DNA from 3 places in the Denitratisoma sp. agr-D3 genome. Region 1 is predicted to be linked to each of the others. Evidence: predicted binding sites of a transcription regulator. Region 1 holds the regulator's gene; each other region holds the start of a gene.

The links. Region 1 encodes sigma-54, which starts transcription at its own class of promoters, with help from an activator protein. Its sites were predicted from a motif close to TGGCACNNTTCCTGCT; they were not measured.
Region 2: the regulator sigma-54 is predicted to act here: its motif matches at 1,875-1,890, upstream of nifH (nitrogenase iron protein).
Region 3: the regulator sigma-54 is predicted to act here: its motif matches at 2,105-2,120, upstream of ACYQ2U_RS10685 (circularly permuted type 2 ATP-grasp protein).

What each region holds. Positions count from the first base shown of each region.
Region 1 is NZ_BAAGIA010000001.1:239,163-243,261, reverse strand. It holds gene recX (recombination regulator RecX) at 1-133, shown strand, start outside; gene lptB (LPS export ABC transporter ATP-binding protein) at 127-888, shown strand; gene ACYQ2U_RS01115 (RNA polymerase factor sigma-54) at 916-2,373, shown strand; gene hpf (ribosome hibernation-promoting factor, HPF/YfiA family) at 2,391-2,720, shown strand; gene ptsN (PTS IIA-like nitrogen regulatory protein PtsN) at 2,818-3,276, shown strand; gene hprK (HPr(Ser) kinase/phosphatase) at 3,261-4,099, shown strand, end outside.
Region 2 is NZ_BAAGIA010000003.1:495,143-499,241, forward strand. It holds gene ACYQ2U_RS10890 (putative bifunctional diguanylate cyclase/phosphodiesterase) at 1-421, shown strand, start outside; gene ACYQ2U_RS10895 (hypothetical protein) at 572-829, shown strand; gene ACYQ2U_RS10900 (NAD(+)--dinitrogen-reductase ADP-D-ribosyltransferase) at 949-1,731, opposite strand; gene nifH (nitrogenase iron protein) at 1,957-2,838, shown strand; gene nifD (nitrogenase molybdenum-iron protein alpha chain) at 2,948-4,099, shown strand, end outside.
Region 3 is NZ_BAAGIA010000003.1:451,415-455,513, reverse strand. It holds gene ACYQ2U_RS10695 (CobD/CbiB family protein) at 1-736, shown strand, start outside; gene ACYQ2U_RS10690 (acetyl-CoA C-acyltransferase family protein) at 764-1,945, shown strand; gene ACYQ2U_RS10685 (circularly permuted type 2 ATP-grasp protein) at 2,151-3,563, shown strand; gene ACYQ2U_RS10680 (alpha-E domain-containing protein) at 3,565-4,099, shown strand, end outside.

The DNA.
Region 1 (4,099 bases):
CGTGTGGGCCAAGAAATTCGCAGCGGCACCGACGGACGCCAAGGAATGGGCCCGCCAAGCCCGCTTCCTCCAGTCCCGGGGCTTTGCCACGGACGTCATCCGCCGCGTGTTGAAGGAACTGGACGCATGTTGAGCGACACCTCCACCCTGCCGCCGGTCCGGCTTTCCGCCAGCAACCTGCGCAAGAAATACAAGTCCCGCACCGTGGTCAAGGACGTGTCCTTCGACGTGGGCAGCGGCGAAGTGGTGGGCCTGCTGGGCCCCAACGGCGCCGGCAAGACCACCTGTTTCTACATGATCGTCGGCCTGGTTTCCGCCGACGGCGGCGAGATTGGCCTGGAAAGCCCGGGCGCCCGCGACCGGCTGACCCACATGCCGATCCACCGCCGCGCCCACCTGGGCCTGTCCTACCTGCCCCAGGAGAACTCGGTGTTCCGCCGCCTCACCGTGGCCGAGAACATCCGCGCCGTGCTCGAATTGCAAAATCTCACGCCCCAGCAGATCGAGGGCCACCTGGACGAACTGCTGCAAGAACTGCACATCTCCCACATCAAGGACAGTCCGGCCATCGCCCTTTCCGGTGGCGAACGGCGCCGGGTGGAAATCGCCCGGGCCCTGGCCACCAGTCCCCGCTTCATCCTGCTGGACGAACCCTTTGCCGGCGTTGACCCCATCGCCGTGCTGGATATTCAAAAGATCATCGGCTTCCTCAAGGCGCGCAACATCGGCGTGCTGATCACCGACCACAACGTGCGGGAAACCCTGGGCATCTGCGACCGCGCCACCATCATCAACGAGGGCGAGGTGCTGACTTCGGGCACGCCGGAGGAAATCATTCATAATGAAAACGTACGCCGTGTCTATCTCGGAGAAAATTTCCGCATGTAGGGCCCAGGGCCCGGCGGCAGCACAACGATGAAACAATCGCTTCAGCTCAGAGTTTCCCAACACCTGGCGCTCACGCCCCAGTTGCAGCAGTCCATCAAGCTGCTGCAACTATCCACCTTGGAGCTCAACCAGGAAATCGAGCAGTTCCTCCAGGACAATCCCCTGTTGGAACGGGATGAGCCCGCCAGCGACATGAGCAGCTACACCCCCGGTGGCGACGCCTTGCAAACCCCGCAAACCGTCACCACGCCGGCCGAGAGCGAAACCACCCCGGCCAGCGACAACAACGATGAACTGAGCTGGGGCAACGACTTCGGCACCCCGGGCAGCGGCAACAGCAACCGCGACCCCAACGACGACAACGACACCGATGCCGGTGAAATCCAGGCGGCCGCCACCAGCCTCGGCGACCACCTGCTGACCCAGCTGGCCATGACCCAACTGCCGCCCCGGGACCGCGCCCTGGTGGCCTTCCTGATCGAAGCCCTGGACGACGACGGCTACCTGGCCCAACCCTTGGAAGAGCTGGTGGACGTATTGCCGGAGGAACTGGGGGATGACCCGGAGGAGCTGCTGGAGGAACTCCAGATCGCCCTGCGTCACGTGCAGAATTTCGACCCCACCGGCGTCGGCGCCCGCAGCCCGCGCGAATGCCTGCTGCTGCAATTGGCCGTGATGCCCAAGACGCCGGTGCATGAACTGGCCACGGCCATCGTCGCCGGCCACCTGGAGCAACTGGCGGCCCGCGACTTCGCCCGCATCAAGAAGGCCCTGGGTTGCAACGACGACGCCCTGCGCGACGCCCAGAACATGATCAAGGGCCTCAACCCCCGTCCCGGCGCCCAGTACGCGGCCCTGGACACCCGCTACGTCACCCCCGACGTGATGGTGCGCAAATACCGGGGACGCTGGACCGCCAACCTGAACTCCGACGCCATGCCGCGCCTGCGCATCAACCGGCTCTACGCCGAGCTGCTGCGGCAGAACCGGGGCAGCGCCTCCTCCGGCCTGTCCGGCCAGTTGCAGGAAGCCAAGTGGCTGATCAAGAACGTGCAGCAACGCTTCGACACCATCCTCCGGGTCAGCCAGGCCATCGTGGACCGGCAGCGGGCCTTCTTCGACCACGGCGAGGTGGCGATGCGTCCCCTCACCCTGCGCGAGATCGCCGACACCCTGGGCCTGCACGAGTCCACCATCTCCCGGGTCACCACGCAAAAGTACCTTGCCAGCCCCCGGGGCGTGTACGAACTCAAATACTTTTTCGGCAGTCACGTGTCCACCGACACCGGCGGCGCCGCATCGAGCACCGCCATCCGCGCCCTGATCAAGCAGCTGGTCGGGGCCGAGGACGGGCAAAAACCCCTTTCCGATGCGCGAATTGCAGAAATCCTCGGTGAACAGGGTATCGTGGTGGCGCGGCGGACCGTCGCCAAGTACCGCGAGTCCTTGAACATACCGCCGGTCAACCTCAGAAAGACTATCTAAAGAGAGAAGGAGGCATCATGAATCTCAACATCACCGGTCATCATGTGGAAGTCACCCCCGCGATCCGTGAATACGTTAGCGGCAAAGTGGAAAAGGTCATCCGCCACTTCGACCACGTCACCAGCACCCACGTCATTCTCTCCGTGGACAAGACCAAGCAGAAGGCTGAAATCACCCTGCACGTGAAGGGCAAGGACATCCACGCCGACGCCGTGGGCGAGAACCTCTACGCCTCCATCGACGCGATGGTGGACAAGCTGGACCGGCAAGTGGTCAAGCACAAGGAAAAGGTCACCGACCACAACCACGACAAGCGCGCCACCGGCGCCGCCAATCCCGCCGAATAAGCCGGCCCTGCCCGGGAATGCCGAAGTCCCCCCGGATCGCCGGCATTCCCGATCCGTCCCGCCACGGCGGGGTTCTTCAGGGGTTGTCCATCCACCCATGAATCAGATCGCCAAAATCCTGCCCCTCGACAATGTCGTGGCGGACCTGGAAGCCAGCAGCAAAAAAAGGGCATTCGAACAGGCCGGCCTGCTGTTCGAGAACAACCACGGCATCGCCCGCGCCACGGTTTACGACGCCCTGTTCGACCGGGAAAAACTCGGCTCCACCGGCCTCGGCCAGGGCATCGCCATTCCCCACGGTCGCATCAAGGGCCTCAAGGAAGCCCGCGGCGCCTTCCTGCGCCTGGCGGCGCCGGTACCCTACGAGGCTCCCGACGGCCAGCCGGTGAACCTGATGTTCGTCCTCCTGGTACCCGAGGCGGCCACGGAAAAGCATTTGCAACTGCTGTCCGAACTGGCCCAGATGTTTTCCGACAAGGCCTTCCGCGAAGGCCTGCTCTCCGCCCCCGACAACGCGGCCCTGCACGGCCTGTTCCAGCAATGGCACGCAAGCTGACGGTCGCCGACCTCTACGCGGCCCAGGGCGAATTCCTCACCCTGAGCCACATCTGCGGCGACATCGGCCGCAGCATCGCCACGCCCCGGGACGACATTTCCCCGGCGGACATCGTCGGCCACTTGAACCTGATCCACCCGGAGCGCATCCAGGTGTTCGGCATCCCCGAACTGGTCTGGGCGGCCAAGCAGCCGGAAGACAAGCTGCGCCACCAGATCCACGAAATCATGCAGGCCCCCTGCCCCGCCGTCATCGTCGCCGACAACTGCGGCGTGCCCGACGTGCTGCGCCAGGAATGTGAAGCCACCAACACTCCGCTGCTGGTGTCGCCCCAGTCCGCCGCCGTGGTGATCGACGTGCTGCGCCTGCACCTGTCCCGGGTCTTCGCCGAAACCATCGCCCTGCACGGCGTGTTCATGGACGTGCTGGGCCTGGGCGTTCTGCTCACCGGCGACTCCGGCGTGGGCAAGAGCGAGCTGGCCCTGGAACTGCTGACCCGGGGCCACGGCCTGGTGGCCGACGACGTGGTGGAAGTCTCGCGCATCCCTCCCGATGTGCTGGAAGGCCGCTGCCCCGAACTGTTGCAGGACTTCATCGAAGTGCGCGGCCTGGGTTTGCTCAACATCCGCACCGTGTTCGGCGAAACCGCCTGCCGGCGCAAGATGCGCCTGCGCCTGATCTGCTACCTGCAAAAGCCCCAGCCCGGCGTGCCCCAGGCGGCGCGGCTGCCGCTGGATGCCCAGACGGAAACGGTGCTCGGCGTGCCGGTGCGCAAGGTCACCATCCCCGTCGCCGCCGGCCGCAACCTGGCGGTGCTGGTGGA
Region 2 (4,099 bases), on a different contig from region 1:
CTTGCCGTCCCGCTACCTGGAACTGGAAGTGACCGAAAGCATCATCATGGGCGATACGGCGGAAGTGGCCGCCACCCTCGATGCCTTGCGGGCCATGGGCCTACAGATCTCCATCGACGACTTCGGCACCGGTTATTCATCCCTCGCCTACCTGAGCCGCATGGCGGTGACCAAGCTGAAGATCGACCAATCCTTCATCCGCGGCATCCCCGACCAGGAGGATGCCAAGGCCATCACCCGCACCATCATCACCCTGGCCCGCAACCTGAAACTGACGGTCATCGCCGAGGGGGTAGAAACAGAATCCCAGGCGGACTTCCTGCGTGGCGAGGGCTGCGACGAAATGCAGGGCTACCTGTTCAGCCGCCCCCTGCCCGCCGAGGAAATCGAGGGCCTGCTGGGCGGCAACGGCGCCCGCTGACGCTCCCTGCGCTTGGTTGCACTGCAACTTGCCTTTGCCGGCGGCCATCGCAACAATGACGATGCACTACGCTCTTCCCACAGAAGGAAGCCTGCGACCCCGGGTCGCCTAAGACTTTCATGTGCCAACCATCGACAGGAGGCAATACCCATGAAGTGGATCTACATTCTTTGGCCCTCGTTCATCAGCGCCATCGCCGGCGAAGTGGTGTTCTTCGCCTTCATCGATCCCCAAGAGCTTTATCTGCTCGGCGAGCCGGTGCATTGGAGCAAGACCGCCGGTTACTCCATCGGCTTCCTGATGTTCTGGGCCCTGACGGCGCTGACCTCGTCCCTTTGCTATTTCTTCCACAAACCCCTGGCCGACGCGGAGCAAAAACACATCGCCGATGCGGCGACGGCGGTCTGACGGTTGGGCGGCGCTAGCGCCGCCCTTTTCGCCCTGGCCCCTGCCGATTTATCGCCCCAGGAACGGCATTGCCCCCAGGAAAAGGCCGACTGTCGCAAACACGACAAAGCCATTCGTCCTTAAAAATCAATGATCTGAACGCGGTAAACGCCGCCAATGACGAGGTGTTCATCCTCGCCGCCCAAAATCTCGGGCAGCAGCCGGCAATGGAAGAAGACCTTGGGCGTGGGTACCCGGGCCTCCAGGATGGCGTCACCGAACTCCCCGGCCCGCTCCCGTGAGCGGCTGAAGGAGGTGAGATTGTTGAACAACACCAGCTCTCCCCCTGCTTCCCGCCCCAGGACCTCGTGCTCCGCCAGTCGGTTCACGCCTCGGTAAAGGGTCAGGTGGCCGCGTCCATCCAGGCCATCACGGCGGAACTCGTATTGGCACCAGGCGTAGAGCACGTCCAACTGCGCTTCCAGGGCATTGGTGCCATACAAGGCCCGCGACCGCATTTCCTCGTAGCGACGCCAGGGTTCGCCGTCGTAGTCCCGCAGGGGCTGGCCGTGGAAGCGCGGCACCAGGCCAAAGCGGGACTCCACCCAGGCCTTCAGGGCCGCCCCCTCCAGACCGTCCGCATCGAAGCTCCAGCCCCGTAACACCCTGAGCCAATTAGCCTTGCCGCGGCTACCGCTGGCGGGATCGAAGCCCGCCGCCTCCAATTGGTCTAGGCAGAAATGGGCCGCCATGTAGTCCCGGAACAAGCGTCCCCGCTCGGCCAAGTCGGCCACCCCATCCAAATGACGGAACAAGCCCCGGTGCAACTCCACCACGCCATCGAGCTGAAGGGGAACCGGGTGCTGCTGATAGGTCAGGCCGCCCAGGATGACCGCCGGCAAATTGCAGCGGTTGACGGGCAAACGGGCCCGCGCGGGCAGCCATGCCCCCTTGTCGGAGGCCCTACAAGGGGGCAGGTCATTGTCGGATGAAGAGCCCGAGTCCGGCGCTGGGGAATTATATAAATTCACTTATTTATCAGAGCATTATGCAATCAAAAAGGCACTGGCATAGCTCTTGCGGAAATGGGGATGGGAGCACGGGATTCCCCCAACGCCCGAAGAGACTCAACACAAGGAGATTGCATCATGGCAAAACTTCGTCAAGCCGCCATCTATGGCAAGGGTGGTATCGGAAAGTCTACCACCACGCAAAACCTCGTCGCCGCCCTGGCTGAAATGGGCAAGAAGGTGATGATCGTCGGTTGCGACCCCAAGGCCGACTCCACCCGCCTGATCCTGCACAGCAAGGCTCAGAACTCCGTGATGGAACTGGCTGCCGAAGCCGGCTCCGTGGAAGATCTGGAACTCGAAGACGTGCTGTCCGTCGGTTTTGGCGGCGTCAAGTGCGTTGAATCCGGTGGCCCCGAGCCTGGCGTCGGTTGCGCCGGCCGTGGCGTGATCACCGCCATCAACTTCCTGGAAGAAGAAGGCGCCTACGACGAAGACCTCGACTTCGTCTTCTACGACGTGCTGGGTGACGTGGTGTGTGGCGGTTTCGCCATGCCCATCCGCGAAAACAAGGCCCAGGAAATCTACATCGTCTGCTCCGGCGAAATGATGGCCATGTACGCCGCCAACAACATTTCCAAGGGCATCGTGAAGTACGCCAACTCCGGTGGCGTGCGTCTGGCCGGCCTGATCTGCAACAGCCGTAACACCGACCGCGAAGACGAACTGATCATCGCCCTGGCCCAGCGCCTCGGCACCCAGATGATCCACTTCGTTCCCCGCGACAACGTGGTGCAGCACGCTGAAATCCGTCGTATGACCGTGATCGAATACGATCCCAAGGCCAAGCAAGCCGACGAATACCGCGCCCTGGCCAAGAAGGTTGTGGAGAACACCAAGTTCGTGATCCCCACCCCCGTCACCATGGACGAGCTGGAAGAGCTGCTGATGGAATTCGGCATCATGGAACAGGAAGACGAGTCCATCGTCGGCAAGACCGCCGCCGAAGCCGCTGCCTAAGTAGTCGCCGTACCGATTCCCCGGTTCGGCGACCTGTCGAGCCGGGGGTCCTGAAGTCCTTTGAGTCATCGTGCGCAGATTGGCGCCGAATCTGACAAGGAGATGCAAGATGTCCACGCTTACCCGTGAAGAAACCGAAGCCCTCATCCAGGAGGTGCTCGAGGTTTACCCCGAAAAGGCCAAGAAGGATCGTGCCAAGCACCTGGCCGCCAATGATGTGACCCTGGAGCAATCCAAGAAGTGCATCACCTCCAACCGTAAGTCCCTGCCCGGCGTGATGACCATCCGCGGCTGTGCCTACGCCGGTTCCAAGGGCGTGGTGTGGGGTCCCGTCAAGGACATGATCCACATCTCCCACGGTCCCGTCGGTTGCGGCCAGTACTCCCGCGCCGGCCGTCGTAACTACTACGTCGGCGTCACCGGCATCAACACTTTCGGCACCATGAATTTCACCTCCGACTTCCAGGAAAAGGACATCGTGTTCGGCGGCGACAAGAAGCTCGCCAAGCTGATCCAGGAAGTTGAACAGCTGTTCCCCCTGCACAAGGGTATTTCCGTGCAATCCGAGTGCCCCATCGGCCTGATCGGCGACGACATCGAAGCCGTGTCCAAGAAGGGTGCCAAGGAAATCAACAAGCCCATCGTTCCCGTCCGTTGCGAAGGCTTCCGTGGCGTGTCCCAGTCCCTGGGCCACCACATCGCCAACGACGCCGTGCGTGACTGGGTGCTGGGCAACCGCGACGGTCAGCCCTTCGAGTCCACCCCTTACGACGTCACCATTATCGGTGACTACAACATCGGCGGCGACGCCTGGGCCTCCCGCATCCTGCTGGAAGAAATGGGCCTGCGCGTGATCGCCCAGTGGTCCGGCGACGGCACCCTGGCCGAAATGGAGAACACTCCCAAGGCCAAGCTGAACCTGCTGCACTGCTACCGCTCGATGAACTACATCAGCCGGCACATGGAAGAGAAGTACGGCATTCCCTACATGGAATACAACTTCTTCGGTCCCACCAAGATCGCCGAGGCCCTGCGCAACATCGCCAACTTCTTCGACGACAAGATCAAGGAAGGTGCCGAGCGCGTCATCGCCAAGTACCAGCCCATGATGCAAGCCGTCATCGACAAGTACAAGCCCCGCCTGCAAGGCAAGAAGGTCATGCTGTACGTGGGCGGCCTGCGTCCCCGTCACGTGATCGGCGCCTATGAAGACCTGGGCATGGAAGTGGTCGGCACCGGCTACGAATTCGCCCACAACGAC
Region 3 (4,099 bases), on a different contig from region 1:
CTACCTCTTCCTGCTCTGGGCCCATCCCCTGCTGGCGGCGCTGCTGGGGCTGTGCGTGCTCTACGTGACCATGGGCTTCCGTCAGTTCAGCCATTTCTTCACCGACCTCCAGGCCTCCCTGCGGGCCGGGGAGTTGGAGCAGGCGCGGAGCCTGTTGGCGCAATGGACGGGCCGTAACTGCGACCGCCTGAATGCCTCGGAAATGGCCCGGGTCGCCATCGAACAGGCCCTGGTGGCTTCCCATCGTCATGTTTTTGCGCCCCTGTATTGTTTCGCCCTGCTGGGGCCGGCGGGGGCCATGGTTTATCGTTTGTCGGCCTTCTATGCCGGCCATTGGCGGGAGACCATTCCCGTGCCGGGCCAGGAACGGAGCCGCTTTGGCGAGTTTTCCCGGCGCGCCTTCTTCCTCATCGACTGGCTGCCGATCCGCTTGACCGCTACCGGTTTTGCCGTGGTCGGCGACTTCGAGGACGCGGTTTATTGCTGGCGCGGCCAGGCGAGTCATTGGCCTGACATTACTTCAGGTGTATTGTTATCCAGTGGGGCGGGTGCCATGGGCATAAGTCTTGGTTTGCCGCTCCACGATGATCTGGATGTGGAGGACCGTCCGGAGCTGGGTCTAGGCGACCCGGCGGACGTGGATCACATGCAGAGCACCATCGGCCTGGTTTGGCGTACCCTGGTGCTAGGACTGCTGGTCCTGGCGCTGTTCTGGGTGGCCAGTTGGGTTGGGTAACAATTCTTCTAATAGTGGGAGGCAGTAATGGCAAGAGAAGTCGTCGTTTTGAGCGCGGTCCGTTCCGCCATCGGTACTTTTGGCGGTTCCCTGGCGGATATTGAACCTGCGGAACTGGGCGGCACCGTGATGAAGGAGGCCGTGGTTCGCTCCGGCGTCGATCCCCAACTGATCAACTACGTGACCGTGGGCACCACCATGCCGACGGATTCCCGCTATCCCTACGTGTCCCGCGTGGCCTCCATCCAGGCAGGGTTGCCCATGGATTCCGTGGCCATGCAACTGAACCGCCTGTGTTCCTCCGGTTTGCAGGCCATCGTCACCACCGCCCAGAACATCATGCTGGGCGATGCCGACTACGGCGTCGGTGGCGGCGTGGAAGTCATGTCCAAGGCCGCCTATCTGCTGCCGGCCCTGCGCAACGGTGCCCGCATGGGCGACACCAAGGCCATCGACGGCATGGTGGCCGTGCTGACCGACCCCTTCGGTGTCGGCCACATGGGCATCACCGCCGAGAACCTGGCCGCCAAGCATGGCCTGACCCGGGAAATGCAGGATGAATTCGCCGTCGAATCCCAGCGTCGCGCCGCCGCCGCCATTGAGGCCGGCCGCTTCAAGTCCCAGATCGTCCCCATCGTCAAACAGACCCGCAAGGGCGAGGTGGTGTTCGACACCGACGAGCACGTCAAGCCCGGCACCACCCTGGAATCCCTGGCCAAGATGAAGCCCGCCTTCAAGAAGGATGGCACCGTCACCGCCGGCAATGCCTCCGGCATCAATGACGGCGCTGCTTTCTTCGTTTTGGCGGCCGCCGACGTGGCTGCCAAGGCCGGGCAGAAGCCCCTGGCACGGCTGGTGTCCTACGCCGTGGCCGGCGTGCCCAACGACGTCATGGGCGAGGGCCCCATCCCGGCCACCAAGCTGGCACTGAAAAAGGCCGGCCTGAGCCTGGACCAGATGGACGTCATCGAGTCCAACGAAGCCTTCGCCGCCCAGGCGCTGACCGTGTCCAAGGTGCTGGGCCTCGATCCCGCCAAGACCAACGTCAACGGCGGCGCCATCGCCCTGGGCCACCCGGTCGGCTGTTCCGGCGCCTTCATTGCCACCAAGGCCCTGTATGAGTTGGAGCGGGTCGGCGGCAAGTACGCCCTGGTGACCATGTGCATCGGCGGAGGCCAGGGGATCGCCACGATCTTCGAACGCATCTGAGCGACGTTTCATTCCCTGCGCAGGCCCGGCCCCGTAAAGGTGCCGGGCCTGTTTGCTTTTGGGGTCTACCCTGCACCGCGCTGGGGCGTCGGGCATGGCAATGGTGCGGCTTTCGCCGTCGCGTGGTGCGTAAACAGCGGTTCGGCGCCGAAAACCGGGTGGCATGCTTCGTGCGAAAGCCCAGATACGGTTCGGAGGCACTTTTATGAGCAAAGCGTACGATGAGATGTATCTAAACGCGGACACCCTGCGTTCCCACTACCAAAGCTACGCCCAGTGGCTGGAATCCACCCCCCCCGAGATCATCGCCCGCAAACGTGAAGAAGCCGACCTGGCCTTTCACCGGGTCGGCATCACCTTCGCCGTCTATGGCGAGGATGCGGGCAAGGAGCGGCTGATCCCCTTCGACATCGTGCCGCGCATCATTCCCGCCGAGGAGTGGCGCATCATGGAAGCGGGGCTCAAGCAGCGGGTCAAGGCCCTCAACGCCTTCCTCCACGACATCTACCACGATCAGGAAATTCTCAAGGCCGGCCGCATTCCCAAGGAGCAGGTGCTGGACAACGAGTTGTTCCGCAAGGAAATGGTGGGCGTTGACCTGCCCTGCCAGGTGTACGCCCACATCGCCGGCATCGACCTGGTGCGGGCCGGGGCCGGGGAGTACTACGTGCTGGAGGACAACCTGCGCACCCCTTCCGGCGTTTCCTACATGCTGGAGGACCGCAAGATGATGATGCGGCTCTTCCCGGAGTTGTTCGCCCGGCAATCCATCGCGCCGGTGGAACACTACCCCGACCTGTTGCTGGAAAACCTGCGGGCCGTGGCGCCGGACCACATCGCCGAGCCCACGGTGGTGGTGCTGACCCCCGGCCAGTTCAACAGCGCCTATTTCGAACACGCCTTCCTGGCCCAGCAGATGGGCGTGGAACTGGTGGAGGGCAGCGATCTGTTCGTCGCCGAGGACGGCGTCTTCATGCGCACCACCCAGGGCCGCAAGCGGGTGGACGTGATCTATCGCCGCATCGACGACGATTTCCTCGATCCCCTGTCCTTCCGCAAGGATTCCGTGCTCGGCGTGCCGGGCCTGTTCAACGCCTACCGCAAGGGCCAGGTGACCCTGGCCAACGCCGTGGGCACCGGCATCGCCGACGACAAGGCGATGTACATCCACGTGCCGGAGATGATCCGCTTCTATTGCGGCGAAGAGCCCATCCTCTCCAACGTGCCCACCTGGGAGTTGTCCAAGTCCGACGACCTCAAGTACGTGCTCGACCACTTGCCGGAGCTGGTGGTGAAGGAGGTGCACGGTTCCGGCGGCTACGGCATGCTGGTGGGGCCCACCTCGAGCAAGGAGGAAATCCGCCTGTTCCGCGAGAAGATCATCGCCAATCCCGGCAACTACATCGCCCAGCCCACCCTGTCCCTGTCCACCTGCCCGACCTTCGTCGAGAGCGGCGTTGCGCCGCGTCACATCGACCTGCGCCCCTTCGTCCTCTCCGGACGGGAAGTCACCCTGGTGCCCGGCGGCCTGACCCGGGTCGCCCTCAAGGAAGGCTCCCTCGTGGTGAATTCGTCCCAAGGGGGCGGCACCAAGGACACCTGGGTTTTGGAGAACTGACATGCTATCGAGCACCGCCGACCACCTCTACTGGATGGCCCGCAGCATGGAGCGGGCCGAGAACACCGCGCGCATGCTGGACGTCACTTACCGCATGTCCCTGCTCAAGCACGGCACCCTGGAACCGGCCCAGGAGTGGAGCGCCATGCTCAACATCAGCGGCCTCCACGTTGCCTTCACCGAGCGCTACGACGAGATCAACGCCGACAACGTGATCCGCTTCATGGTGCTGGACGAGGACAACCCCTCCAGCATTTACAACAGCCTGCAATCGGCCCGGGACAACGCCCGCACCGTGCGCGGCACCGTCACTTCGGAAATGTGGGAAGCCCTCAACTCCACCTGGATCGAAGTGAAGAAGGTGCGCGAAAAAGGCATCGCCACCGACGGCATCGCCGACTACTTCGACTGGGTGAAGGAGCGGTCCCATCTGTTCCGCGGCATCACCTACGGCACCATGCTGCGGGACGACGCCTACCGCTTCATCCGCCTCGGCACCTTCCTTGAGCGGGCCGACAACACCGCCCGCATCCTTG